DNA from 3 places in the Erwinia sp. 2186 genome. Region 2 is predicted to be linked to each of the others. Evidence: predicted binding sites of a transcription regulator. Region 2 holds the regulator's gene; each other region holds the start of a gene.
What was found. The regulator sigma-54, encoded in region 2, starts transcription at its own class of promoters, with help from an activator protein. The targets are predictions, from matches to a motif close to GTTGGCACANNTTTCGCTNT.
Positions count from the first base shown of each region.

Region 1 (4,403 bases), 1.8 Mb from region 2:
CGCTGCAGATCGCCATTCGCGAATTCTGCTACCCTGGCGCGCAAAATCCCTCGCTCCGGCACGTCAATGTCCACCTGAAACCGGGACAAATGCTCGGGCTGTGTGGGCCAACGGGGTCCGGGAAAAGCACCTTGCTCAGCCTAATCCAGCGCCATTTTGATATTTCCCAGGGCGACATTCGTTTCCACGGCATTCCCTTACCGCAGCTGCGGCTTGATAGCTGGCGGGGGCGTCTGGCCGTGGTCAGTCAGACTCCTTTCCTGTTTTCCGATACCATCGCCAACAATATCGCGCTGGGACGGCCAACCGCCAAGCCGGCGGATATTGAGCAGGCGGCCAGGCTGGCGAACGTTCACGACGACATTTTGCGTCTGCCAAAAGGCTATGACACTGAAGTGGGCGAGCGTGGCGTGATGCTTTCCGGTGGACAGAAACAGCGTATTTCAATCGCGCGGGCACTGTTGCTGGATGCTGAGATCCTGATCCTCGATGATGCACTCTCGGCGGTAGATGGTCGTACTGAACATCAAATCCTGCATAACCTCCGGCGCTGGGGGCAGGGAAGAACGGTGATTATCAGCGCGCACCGCTTATCTGCCCTGACCGAAGCCAGCGAAATTCTGGTGATGCAGAAAGGCGCGGTGACCCAGCGTGGAGAGCACGAACAACTCGCCGCTGAACCCGGCTGGTATCAGGATATGTACCGTTATCAGCAGCTGGAAGCGGCACTGGACGAAGAAGAGATCGAAAAGGGAGTGCCACATGGCTAATCTTGCCCACCTCTGGCCGACCCTTAAGCGGTTACTGAAATACGGATCGCCGTGGCGTAAATCGCTCGGCCTGGCGGTATTGCTGCTGTGGATAGCCGCCGCCGCCGAGGTGATGGGGCCCATCCTTATCAGCTACTTTATTGATAATATGGTCGCCAAACATAATATGCCGTTAGCGTTAGTCTCCGGGCTGGCTACCAGTTTTATCCTGCTGCAAATTCTCGCGGCCTCGCTGCATTACTGGCAGGCGCTGCTGTTTAACCAGGCCGCAGTGGGCGTGGTTCAGCAACTGCGGATGGACGTGATGGATGCGGCCTTACGGCAGCCGCTGAGTGCGTTTGATACCCAACCGGTTGGGCAAATCATCTCCCGCGTTACCAATGACACCGAAGTGGTGCGCGATCTGTACGTCACGGTGGTTGCCACCGTCTTACGCAGTGCCGCGCTGATTGGGGCGATGCTGGTGGCGATGTTCAGTCTTGACTGGCGCATGGCGCTGGTGGCGATCACCATCTTCCCGGCCGTGCTGACGGTGATGCTGATTTATCAGCGTTACAGCACGCCGATTGTCCGTCGCATGCGCAGCTATCTGGCTGATATCAATAATGGCTTCAATGAAGTGATTAACGGCATGAGCGTGATCCAGCAGTTCCGCCAGCAGGCGCGCTTTGGTGAGCGTATGGGTGAAGCCAGCCGCTCGCATTATCTGGCGCGTATGGAAACGCTGAAGCTTGATGGTTTCCTGCTGCGTCCGCTGCTCAGCCTGTTCTCTGCCCTGATCCTTTGTGGACTGATGCTGCTGTTTGGCTTCTCGTCTGCGGGCAGCATTGAGGTCGGCGTTCTGTATGCCTTTATCAACTACCTCGGCAGGCTCAATGAACCGCTGATCGAACTCACTACGCAGCAGTCTATGCTGCAGCAGGCGGTGGTGGCAGGAGAGCGCATCTTTGAACTGATCGATGCCCCGCGCCAGGATTACGGCACGGATACCCGGCCACTGACCTCGGGGTCCATCTCGGTCAGGGATCTGACTTTCGCTTACCGCGACGATCGCAATGTGCTGAGCGATATCTGCCTTGACGTCCCGTCGCGTAACTTCGTGGCGCTGGTCGGCCATACCGGCAGCGGTAAAAGCACGCTGGCCAATCTGATGATGGGTTACTACCCGATTCAGCACGGTGAAATTTGTCTGGATGGTCGACCGTTAAGTACGCTCAGCCACAGCGTTTTACGTCAGTCGGTGGCGATGGTTCAACAGGATCCGGTGGTCCTGGCGGATACCTTCTTTGCTAACGTGACCCTGGGGCGCGATATCTCTGAAGAGGCGGTGTGGCAAGCGCTGGAGACGGTGCAGCTGGCTGAACTGGCGCGCGGCCTGTCTGAGGGCATCCATACTCGTCTTGGCGAGCAGGGGAATAACCTTTCCGTCGGGCAAAAGCAGTTGCTGGCGATGGCTCGGGTGCTGGTGGCTTCGCCGCAGATTTTGATCCTCGATGAAGCAACGGCCAATATCGATTCTGGCACTGAACAAGCCATCCAGAAGGCGCTGAAAGCCGTGCGCGAAAAAACCACGCTGGTGGTCATTGCACACCGGCTTTCAACGATTATCGACGCCGATACCATCCTGGTTCTGCACCGTGGTCGTGCTGTCGAACAGGGGAATCATCAGACGCTGCTGGAAAAACAGGGCCGTTACTGGCAAATGTACCAATTGCAGCAGGTCGGCGATGAACTGGAAGCGGGCGAGGCGGTGTAAAGACTGCCGCTTCGCTGCACCAGGAACAGGCGCATAACCGGCCGAATTCCCGCTTTTGCACATAATTAACGCGCGACGCACCGTAATGGTGCGTTTTTTGTTGGCTACATTCTGCTTCACCTCCTTCTGTTTTTCTCTGCTTTGCTCAGCAACACTGAGCCAGACTGACTAATCGTCTGAAAAATGCCAATTTTTAATTTATGGCACAGCCTTTGCTTTAATCAATCCGTGTTGGGCGAAACAACCGTATTCAATATCTGGAGGGGGATCATATGAAGCTGGTTACCGTGGTAATTAAACCGTTTAAGTTGGAAGACGTGCGTGAAGCACTTTCCTCTATCGGTATTCAAGGGCTGACCGTGACCGAAGTGAAAGGCTTTGGTCGCCAGAAAGGGCATGCAGAACTTTATCGCGGTGCAGAATACAGCGTGAACTTCCTGCCAAAAGTAAAAATAGACATTGCGATTGCAGACGACCAGCTGGATGAAGTGGTTGATGTGATCAGCAAGGCTGCCTACACCGGCAAAATCGGTGACGGTAAGATTTTTGTTGCGGAACTGCAGCGAGTTATCCGTATTCGCACTGGCGAAACTGACGAAGCAGCACTGTAATCTCGGGGCTAAGAATGTTGATGGGATGGGATAAAATGAATAAAAAAATTGCTCTGTTCGGCCTCGCCAGTCTGGCTCTGTTACCGTCGCTTGCGATGGCTGCAGCACCGGCAGTGGCTGATAAAGCTGACAACGCCTTTATGATGATCTGCACCGCGCTGGTGCTGTTCATGACGTTGCCGGGTATTGCCCTGTTTTACGGCGGTCTGCTCCGCGCTAAAAACGTGCTTTCCATGATGACTCAGGTCTCTGTGACCTTCGCGATGGTGTGCGTATTGTGGATGCTTTACGGTTATTCACTGGCCTTCAGTGAAGGTAACGCCTTCTTCGGTGGCTTCAGCATGGCGATGTTGAAAAACATCCAGCTGACCTCACTGGTAGGCACCTTCTACCAATATATCCACGTCTCCTTCCAGGCTTCGTTCGCCTGTATCACCGTGGGCCTGATTGTTGGATCGATTGCTGAGCGCGTTCGCTTCTCAGCGGTACTGATCTTCGTTGCTATCTGGCTGACCTTCTCGTATCTGCCTATTGCACACATGGTCTGGTCAGGCGGTTTGCTGGCCCAGGACGGTGCGCTGGACTTCGCAGGCGGTACCGTTGTGCACATTAACGCCGCAGTTGCTGGTCTGGTGGGTGCTTACCTGGTGGGTAAACGTGCTGGTTTCGGCAAAGAAGCCTTTAAGCCTCACAATCTGCCAATGGTCTTTATGGGTACGGCGATTCTGTATGTGGGCTGGTTTGGCTTCAACGCTGGCTCAGCCAGTGCAGCTAACGAAATTGCCGGTCTGGCGTTCCTGAACACCGTTATGGCAACAGCTGGCGCGATGCTGAGCTGGACCTTCGGTGAGTGGGCTCTGCGTGGCAAACCTTCACTGCTGGGCGTCTGCTCTGGTGTGATTGCCGGTCTGGTCGCGATTACTCCTGCCTGTGGTTATGTTGGTGTGGGTGGTGCGCTGATTATCGGCATCGTCGGCGGTCTGGCAGGTCTGTGGGGTGTTACCATCCTGAAGAAATGGCTGCGTGTGGATGACCCATGTGACGTGTTCGGCGTTCACGGCGTCTGCGGCATCGTAGGCTGTATCCTGACCGGCGTCTTCGCCTCTTCTTCACTGGGTGGCGTAGGCTATGCACCTGGCGTGACCATGGGCCATCAGGTCTGGATCCAGATCTTCAGCGTCGGTGTGACCATCGTCTGGACCGGAGTGGTCGCCTTCGTGGCCTTCAAAATTGCTGACATGATTGTGGGTCTGCGTGTTCCGGAAG
Region 1 covers NZ_CM173824.1:3,667,867-3,672,269, reverse strand. The annotation lists gene ACXKZG_RS17180 (SmdA family multidrug ABC transporter permease/ATP-binding protein) at 1-770, shown strand, start outside; gene ACXKZG_RS17175 (SmdB family multidrug efflux ABC transporter permease/ATP-binding protein) at 763-2,526, shown strand; gene glnK (P-II family nitrogen regulator) at 2,799-3,137, shown strand; gene amtB (ammonium transporter AmtB) at 3,158-4,403, shown strand, end outside.
Region 1: the regulator sigma-54 is predicted to act here: its motif matches at 2,726-2,745, upstream of glnK (P-II family nitrogen regulator).

Region 2 (4,403 bases):
CTGGTTCCTTCCCAGTTGCAGGACAAAGGCACCCAGTCTACCGGCCCAAAAAAGAGTAACTAATCAGCTATGGCTACGTTAATTGCGGAAAACCTGGCGAAGGCTTACAAAGGCCGTCGCGTGGTCGAAGATGTCAGTTTGCAGGTCAAATCCGGTGAGATTGTTGGCCTGTTAGGTCCAAATGGCGCCGGCAAAACCACCACCTTTTATATGGTAGTTGGCATTGTGCCGCGTGATGCGGGTCGTATCATCATTGATGATGAAGACATCAGTATCTTACCGTTGCACGCCCGCGCTCGCCGTGGGATTGGCTACCTGCCGCAGGAAGCGTCGATCTTCCGCCGCCTGAGCGTCTATGACAACCTGATGGCCGTGCTGCAGATCCGCGACGATCTGACCACAGAACAACGCGAAGACCGCGCCAATGAGCTGATGAACGAATTCCACATCGAGCATCTGCGCAACAGCATGGGTCAGGCATTATCCGGTGGCGAACGCCGTCGTGTTGAGATTGCCCGCGCGCTGGCCGCCAATCCAAAGTTCATCCTGCTTGATGAGCCCTTTGCCGGTGTTGACCCGATTTCAGTTATTGATATCAAAAAGATTATCGAACACCTGCGTGACAGCGGCCTTGGCGTGCTGATCACCGACCATAACGTGCGTGAAACGCTGGCGGTATGTGAGCGCGCTTACATCGTCAGCCAGGGGCACTTAATTGCTCATGGAACTCCGGCAGAAATTCTGGAGGATGAACAAGTTAAAAGAGTCTATTTGGGCGAAGAGTTCAGACTCTGATAAGGTGTTAAAACCAGGTAAGATTTTCGAGGAATTAGTATCCTGAATATGAAGCAAGGTTTGCAACTCAGGCTTAGCCAACAGCTTGCCATGACGCCACAACTGCAACAGGCGATCCGTTTGCTGCAGCTCTCTACGCTTGAACTACAGCAGGAAATTCAGCTGGCGCTGGAAAGTAATCCGTTGCTTGAACAAACCGACATTCATGAGGAAGTGGACGTACGCGAATATCAGGAGAAAGAGGCTCTGGATACCAGGGAAGCGCTGGAACAGAAAGACATGCCCGAAGAACTGCCTCTGGATGCGACCTGGGACGAAATTTATACCGCCGGAACGCCGTCAGGCACCGGAACCGATTATCACGACGACGAGCTGCCGGTCTATCAGGGTGAAACCACGCAGACCCTTCAGGATTACCTGATGTGGCAGGTGGAGCTAACCCCGTTTACCGAAACTGACCGGGCGATCGCGACCTCGATCGTCGATGCCGTGGACGACACCGGTTATCTGACCGCCTCGCTGGATGAGATCCTCGACAGCATTGGCAACGATGAATTGACCATGGATGAAGTGGAAGCGGTATTGAAACGCGTCCAGCGCTTCGATCCCGTTGGCGTCTGTGCCCGCGATCTGCGGGATTGCCTGCTGGTCCAGCTTTCCCAGTTCCCGCCTGAGGCCTTGTGCCTGAAAGAGGCAAGGCTGATTGTCAGCGAACATCTGGACTTACTGGCTAATCATGACTTTCGTAGCCTGATGCGCGTGACGCGGCTGAAGGAAGACGTGCTTAAAAACGCCATGCAGGTGATTCAGTCGCTCGATCCGCGTCCGGGTCAGTCGATTAATACTACCGAGCCGGAATATGTCATCCCGGATGTGCTGGTGCGCAAAGCCAGCAATCGCTGGACGGTGGAACTGAACTCAGACAGCGTACCCAGGCTGAAGATTAATCAGCATTACGCTTCACTCGGCGGTTCGACGCGTAACGACAGTGACAGCCAGTTTATCCGCAGCAATTTGCAGGAAGCGAAGTGGCTGATAAAAAGTCTGGAAAGCCGTAACGATACGCTGCTGAAAGTGACGCGCTGCATCGTCGATCAGCAACAGGCGTTTTTTGAACAGGGCGAGGAATTTATGCGCCCCATGGTGTTGGCGGATATCGCCAGTGCCGTGGATATGCATGAATCCACCATTTCGCGCGTGACCACGCAGAAGTATCTGCACAGTCCGCGCGGAATTTTTGAATTGAAGTATTTTTTCTCCAGTCACGTCAACACCGACAGTGGTGGCGAAGCGTCCTCCACGGCGATACGTGCACTGGTGAAAAAATTAATCTCGGCGGAGAATCCCGCCAAACCACTGAGCGACAGCAAGCTCACGACCTTGCTCTCTAATCAAGGGATCATGGTAGCGCGCCGCACTGTCGCAAAGTACCGAGAGTCTTTATCCATCCCGCCCTCAAACCAGCGCAAACAGCTGGTCTGATCGAACAGATAAGGAAGAACGTATGCAACTCAACATTACCGGGCAGAACGTGGAAATCACTGAACCATTGCGTGATTTCGTGACGACCAAATTTGCCAAACTGGAACAGTACTTTGATCGAATTAATCAGGTCTATATTGTACTGAAGGTCGAAAAGGTCACTCAGGTAGCGGATGCGACTTTGCATGTGAATGGCGGTGAGTTGCATGCCACCTCGGAAGGGAAAGATATGTACGCGGCGGTTGACGGCTTGATAGACAAGCTGACGCGCCAGCTCAATAAACATAAAGACAAGCTGAAGCAGCACTAAATTTCACTCAAGCATTGATTATTTCTTCGCCACCCTAATCTTAGGATCAGGCATGACGTAAGATAACCGGCTCGGCTCCCTTTAACCGGGGAGCCGGGCCGTTAATCAATCAGGCAGGCTGAGCAGTCGACCGATGACCCTCTCCCCTCTTCTCAGGTGAAGATGTGTCCCGTAATTTTGCCAGGCAGAAGTGAACACGTAAGTGAAACTATGATGAACAATGAATTAACACTGGAACTGAGCTCGGTACTGAATGTGTCCTGCACCCGCAGCGGCGTCCATTGCCAGAGTAAGAAGCGGGCGCTGGAAATCATCAGCGAGCTGGCGGCTAAACAGCTTAACCTTCCGCACCAGACCATCTTCGAAGCGATTCTGACCCGTGAACGTATGGGCAGTACCGGAATTGGTAATGGTATCGCGATCCCGCATGGCAAGCTGGTAGAAGACACCCTGCGTGCGGTGGGCGTTTTTATCCGCCTCGATCAGCCGATCGCTTTTGATGCCATTGATAATCAACCGGTAGATCTGCTTTTCGCCTTACTGGTACCTGCCGATCAGTGCAAAACGCATTTGCATACGCTGTCGCTGGTTGCCAAACGTCTGGCGGATAAAACCGTATGTCGCCGCCTGCGTGCTGCGCAGACCGATGAAGAGCTTTACGAGATCATGGCTGAGACTCCTGAGGAGAGCCACTGATCATACCGGGCGTGGAAGCCCCGGCTCATTTTAAGCATGTGGGTTATTCTGGCGGCCTTAGCAGCCAGGGCTGAATACCCTCAAACAGGCAAATTCAGGAGAACAAGTCATGGTGCTGATGATTGTCAGCGGTCGATCGGGATCGGGTAAGTCTGTCGCCTTGAGAGCACTGGAAGATATGGGCTTTTACTGCGTGGATAACTTACCCGTGGTTTTACTGCCTGAACTGGCCAATTCTCTGGCCGACCGCAACATGTCTGCTGCGGTCAGCATCGACGTGCGCAATATGCCTGAGTCACCAGAAGTGTTCGAAAAAGCCCTGACCAGCCTGCCAGACAGCTTTTCTCCTCAACTGCTGTTTCTCGATGCCGACCGCAACACGCTGATCCGTCGCTATAGCGATACTCGCCGCCTGCACCCTCTTTCCAGCAAGAATTTATCGCTGGAGAGCGCCATTGACGAAGAGAATGAGCTGCTGGAACCGCTGCGCTCTCGCGCTGACCTGATTGTTGATACCTCCGAGATGTCGGTGCACGAGTTGGCCGAGATGCTGCGGACGCGCTTATTGGGTAAACGCGAGCGTGAGCTGACGATGGTTTTCGAATCCTTCGGCTACAAGCACGGTATTCCTATCGATGCTGACTACGTCTTCGATGTGCGCTTTTTGCCGAATCCCCATTGGGATCCAAAACTGCGTCCGATGACCGGCCTGGATCGCCCGGTAGCGGCGTTTCTCGACCGCCATACGGAAGTACATAACTTCATTTATCAGACCCGAAGCTATCTGGAATTGTGGTTGCCGATGCTGGAAACCAACAACCGCAGCTATCTTACCGTTGCCATCGGTTGTACCGGGGGTAAACACCGTTCCGTCTATATCGCTGAACAGCTGGCTGACTATTTCCGCTCTCGCGGTAAAAATGTCCAGTCCCGTCATCGCACGCTGGAAAAACGTAAATCATGACTGTCAGGCAAACCGTTGAGATCAAAAATAAGCTGGGAATGCACGCGCGCCCGGCCATGAAGCTTTTCGAACTGGTGCAGAGTTTTGATGCGGAAGTGTTACTGCGTAATGAGAGTGGCACTGAAGCGGAGGCCAGCAGCGTGATAGCGCTGCTGA
Region 2 covers NZ_CM173824.1:546,638-551,040, reverse strand. The annotation lists gene lptA (lipopolysaccharide ABC transporter substrate-binding protein LptA) at 1-63, shown strand, start outside; gene lptB (LPS export ABC transporter ATP-binding protein) at 70-795, shown strand; gene rpoN (RNA polymerase factor sigma-54) at 844-2,277, shown strand; gene hpf (ribosome hibernation promoting factor) at 2,300-2,587, shown strand; gene ptsN (PTS IIA-like nitrogen regulatory protein PtsN) at 2,801-3,283, shown strand; gene rapZ (RNase adapter RapZ) at 3,393-4,247, shown strand; gene npr (PTS phosphocarrier protein NPr) at 4,244-4,403, shown strand, end outside.

Region 3 (4,403 bases), 630 kb from region 2:
GGCGACCTGCTGAGCATGTTGAATTTGTTCCTGACTGAGACGGCGCTGATTATCCATCGGGGCCATTTCAAGCAGAATTAAGCCTTCAGGCAGACGCTGTGCGGTTAGCGACATAATATGCGCACGGCTGTCGACCACCAAAGTCACTTCACTGTCAGTAAAACCCTGACCTGCATCCAGACTCTCAAGCATGACGTCGATATTTAACGAAAAATATCCCATCAGTTCCGGCAGCGGTAATCCAAATAGCTTGCGGGAGCTTTGCGCTAACAGTTGTTGGGCCGCGGGATTGGCGTAATGCACCACCAGTTCGCTGTCGACCAACAAAATACTGTTAATAAGGGAATTGAGAATCTGCCCAGCATCGGGCAGCGTGCCTGTTGCCATACAGCCTTCTCCTGCACCATTTTAGTGCATTATAGTCCTTAAACCCGAAATTCGTCTTCCCGGACGATGAATTCGTGGTGAAAAAAGCCCATCCGGAGATGGGCTGGAATTTTCCACGGCAACAAATACTGTCTTACCTGTTAAACGCTGTAGTACAGCTCGAACTCAACAGGGTGTGGCGTCATACGAACGCGGTCCATCTCGGCTTTACGCAGTTCGATGTAAGCTTCGATAGCGTCGTCAGTGAACACGCCACCACGGGTCAGGAACTCGCGGTCTTCGTTCAGTGCTGCCAGCGCTTCGTCCAGTGAACCTGCCACTTTAGGGATCTCAGCTTCTTCTTCCGGCGGCAGGTCGTACAGGTTTTTGTCCATCGCATCGCCAGGGTGGATCTTGTTGATGATGCCGTCCAGGCCAGCCATCAGCAGTGCAGCGAAGCACAGGTACGGGTTAGCCGCTGGATCAGGGAAGCGCGCTTCGATACGACGTGCTTTCGGGCTGGCAACCACTGGGATACGGATAGAAGCAGAACGGTTACGGGCAGAGTAAGCCAGCATTACTGGCGCTTCGTAGCCTGGGACCAGACGCTTGTAGGAGTTAGTGGTTGGGTTCGCCAGGGCGTTGATCGCTTTAGCGTGCTTGATAACACCACCGATGTAGAACAGGGCCATTTCAGACAGGCCGCCGTATTTGTCGCCGGCGAACAGGTTGTTACCGTCTTTAGACAGTGACATATGGCAGTGCATACCAGAACCGTTATCACCGAACATAGGTTTCGGCATAAAGGTCGCTGTTTTGCCGTAGGCGTGCGCCACGTTGTGAACAACGTATTTGTAGATCTGAATTTCGTCAGCTTTTTTGGTCATGGTGTTGAAGCGGGTTGCCACTTCGTTCTGACCCGCGGTTGCCACTTCGTGGTGGTGAGCTTCAACAACCAGGCCCATCTGCTCCATGGTCAGACACATCGCAGAACGGATGTCCTGTGAGGAGTCGACAGGTGGAACCGGGAAGTAACCGCCTTTCAGACCTGGACGGTGACCTTTGTTGCCGCCTTCGTAAGCTTTACCGCTGTTCCAGTAAGCTTCGATATCGTCGATAGCAACATGGGAACCGGAGGTGCTGCTGCCGAAACGGATGTCATCGAACAGGAAGAACTCTGGCTCTGGTCCAAACAGAACGGTGTCTGCAATGCCAGAAGAGCGCAGGAAATCTTCAGCGCGCTTTGCGATGGAGCGTGGGTCACGATCGTAGCCCTGCATGGTGCCTGGCTCGAGAATGTCACAACGGATGATCAGCGTAGGATCTTCGAAGAATGGATCCAGCACAGCGGTGGTCGCATCTGGCATCAGAACCATGTCTGATTCGTTAATGCCTTTCCAGCCACCAATAGAGGAGCCGTCAAACATTTTGCCTTCTTCGAAGAAGTCAGCGTTAACCTGATGAGCAGGAATGGTGACGTGCTGTTCTTTACCTTTGGTATCGGTAAAACGCAGGTCAACGAATTTGACTTCGTGCTCGTTCATCATCGACAGAACGTGTTCAGCGGACATACTTAACTCTCCTGGATTTTGTCATTGTCGTCGTGGTTAGCGATCTCAAGGTGGACTTTGCTTATCTCGCATTGTCATCCGATAATAAAGATCTCTCACACGCTATCAACCGTTGTGAAAAACTGCATTCTTCGCTTGAGTGTATAAAGCGAAATCTATGCCAACTTTATTATTTACCTGAAAAAGCGCTATGATGCGCCCTCTCGTGATACGGGACCTGCACCATGATGGAAGTCGCGCACCATTTTGGTGCTATTGAGTGCTGAGTGAGCACTATTCTGGTGCATTTTTTCGATGGAGTGCGATTCTTGCACTGTTTAAGGTGTAAAAAGCAATCCTGACAGTTATCTTTAATTGAAATTTGTGATCCTGTTCAGTCCTTCGATTAATCCGTGTACAATAGCGCGCTATTTCTAATGCCTGAGGCAAAGCTGTGATCGAAAATTTGCGTAACATCGCCATTATTGCCCACGTTGACCATGGTAAAACTACCCTGGTCGATAAGTTGCTGCAGCAATCCGGGACCTTTGACGCCCGTACTGAAGCCACCGAACGCGTAATGGACTCCAACGATTTGGAGAAAGAGCGTGGGATTACCATCCTCGCAAAAAACACCGCCATTAATTGGAATGACTACCGCATCAACATCGTGGATACCCCAGGACACGCCGACTTCGGCGGTGAGGTTGAGCGTGTGATGTCAATGGTTGACTCGGTGCTGCTGGTTGTGGATGCAATGGATGGCCCAATGCCGCAAACCCGCTTCGTGACCAAAAAAGCGTTTGCTAATGGTCTGAAGCCGATCGTTGTTATCAACAAAGTTGACCGTCCTGGTGCGCGTCCGGATTGGGTTGTTGACCAGGTATTTGACCTGTTCGTAAACCTCGATGCGACTGACGAGCAGCTCGACTTCCCGGTAATCTATGCATCAGCGCTGAACGGTATCGCTGGTCTGGATCACAACGATATGGCTGAGGATATGACTCCGCTGTATCAGGCCATCGTGGATCACGTTTCTCCTCCGCAGGTTGAGGCAGAAGCGCCATTCCAGATGCAGATTTCCCAGCTGGACTACAACAACTACGTTGGTGTTATCGGCATCGGCCGCATCAAACGCGGTAAAGTTAAGCCAAACCAGCAGGTTACTATCGTAGATAGCGAAGGCAAAACCCGTAACGGTAAAGTCGGTAAAGTCCTGACCCACATGGGTCTGGAGCGTATCGAAGCGGTTGAAGCTGAAGCGGGCGATATCATCGCTATCACCGGTCTGGGCGAGCTGAACATCTCCGACACCATCTGTGATCCACAGGCTGTTGAAGCGCTGCCAGCACTGAGCGTTGATGAACCAACCGTAACCATGTACTTCAACGTAAACACCTCTCCGTTCTGTGGTAAAGAAGGTAAGTATGTGACTTCACGTCAGATCCTTGACCGTCTGAACAAAGAACTGGTGCACAACGTTGCGCTGCGTGTTGAAGAAACCGAAGATTCTGACGCCTTCCGCGTGTCAGGTCGTGGTGAGCTTCACCTGTCCGTTCTGATTGAAAACATGCGTCGTGAAGGCTTCGAAATCGCCGTTTCACGTCCTAAAGTTATCAACCGTAAAATCGATGGCCGCATGCAAGAGCCGTTCGAGAACGTGACGCTGGATATCGAAGAACAGCACCAGGGTTCTGTAATGCAGGCAATGGGCGAGCGTAAGGGTGATGTTAAAGACATGATCCCTGATGGCAAAGGCCGTATTCGTCTGGATTACCTGATCCCGGCGCGTGGACTGATCGGTTTCCGTACCGAATTCATGACCATGACGTCTGGTACCGGTCTGCTGTACTCCACCTTCAGCCACTACGATGATGTTCGTCAGGGTGAAATCGGCCAGCGCCAGAACGGCGTGCTGATCTCTAACGGCCAGGGTAAAGCGGTAGCATTCGCCCTGTTCAGCCTGCAGGATCGCGGTAAGCTGTTCCTCGGCCACGGTGCTGAAGTGTATGAAGGCCAGGTTATCGGTATTCACTCACGTTCAAACGACCTGACCGTGAACTGCCTGACCGGTAAGAAACTGACCAACATGCGTGCTTCGGGTACTGATGAAGCAACCACGCTGGTTCCGGCAATCAAGATGTCTCTGGAGCAGGCTCTGGAATTCATCGATGATGACGAACTGGTTGAAGTTACGCCAACGTCCGTACGTATTCGTAAACGTCACCTGACGGAAAACGACCGTAAACGCGCAAGCCGTGGTCCTAAAGAGTCTTAATCCTCTTTAAGCACTGCACTCTCAAGGCCGGAGCTCTCCGGCCTTGATTCTTCTCCCTGATTTTCCCCCTCTCCTGTTCAGTCTCCCGATTTACCGCTAGAGTGAATATCTCACCGGCACAAAAGGAGATGACCATGCTGTATATCTTTGATTTAGGTAACGTCATTGTTGATATTGATTTCAACCGGGTTCTTGGCGTCTGGAGCGAT
Region 3 covers NZ_CM173824.1:4,834,056-4,838,458, reverse strand. The annotation lists gene glnL (nitrogen regulation protein NR(II)) at 1-387, opposite strand, end outside; gene glnA (glutamate--ammonia ligase) at 528-1,937, opposite strand; gene typA (ribosome-dependent GTPase TypA) at 2,371-4,194, shown strand; gene yihX (glucose-1-phosphatase) at 4,329-4,403, shown strand, end outside.
Region 3: the regulator sigma-54 is predicted to act here: its motif matches at 2,083-2,102, upstream of glnA (glutamate--ammonia ligase).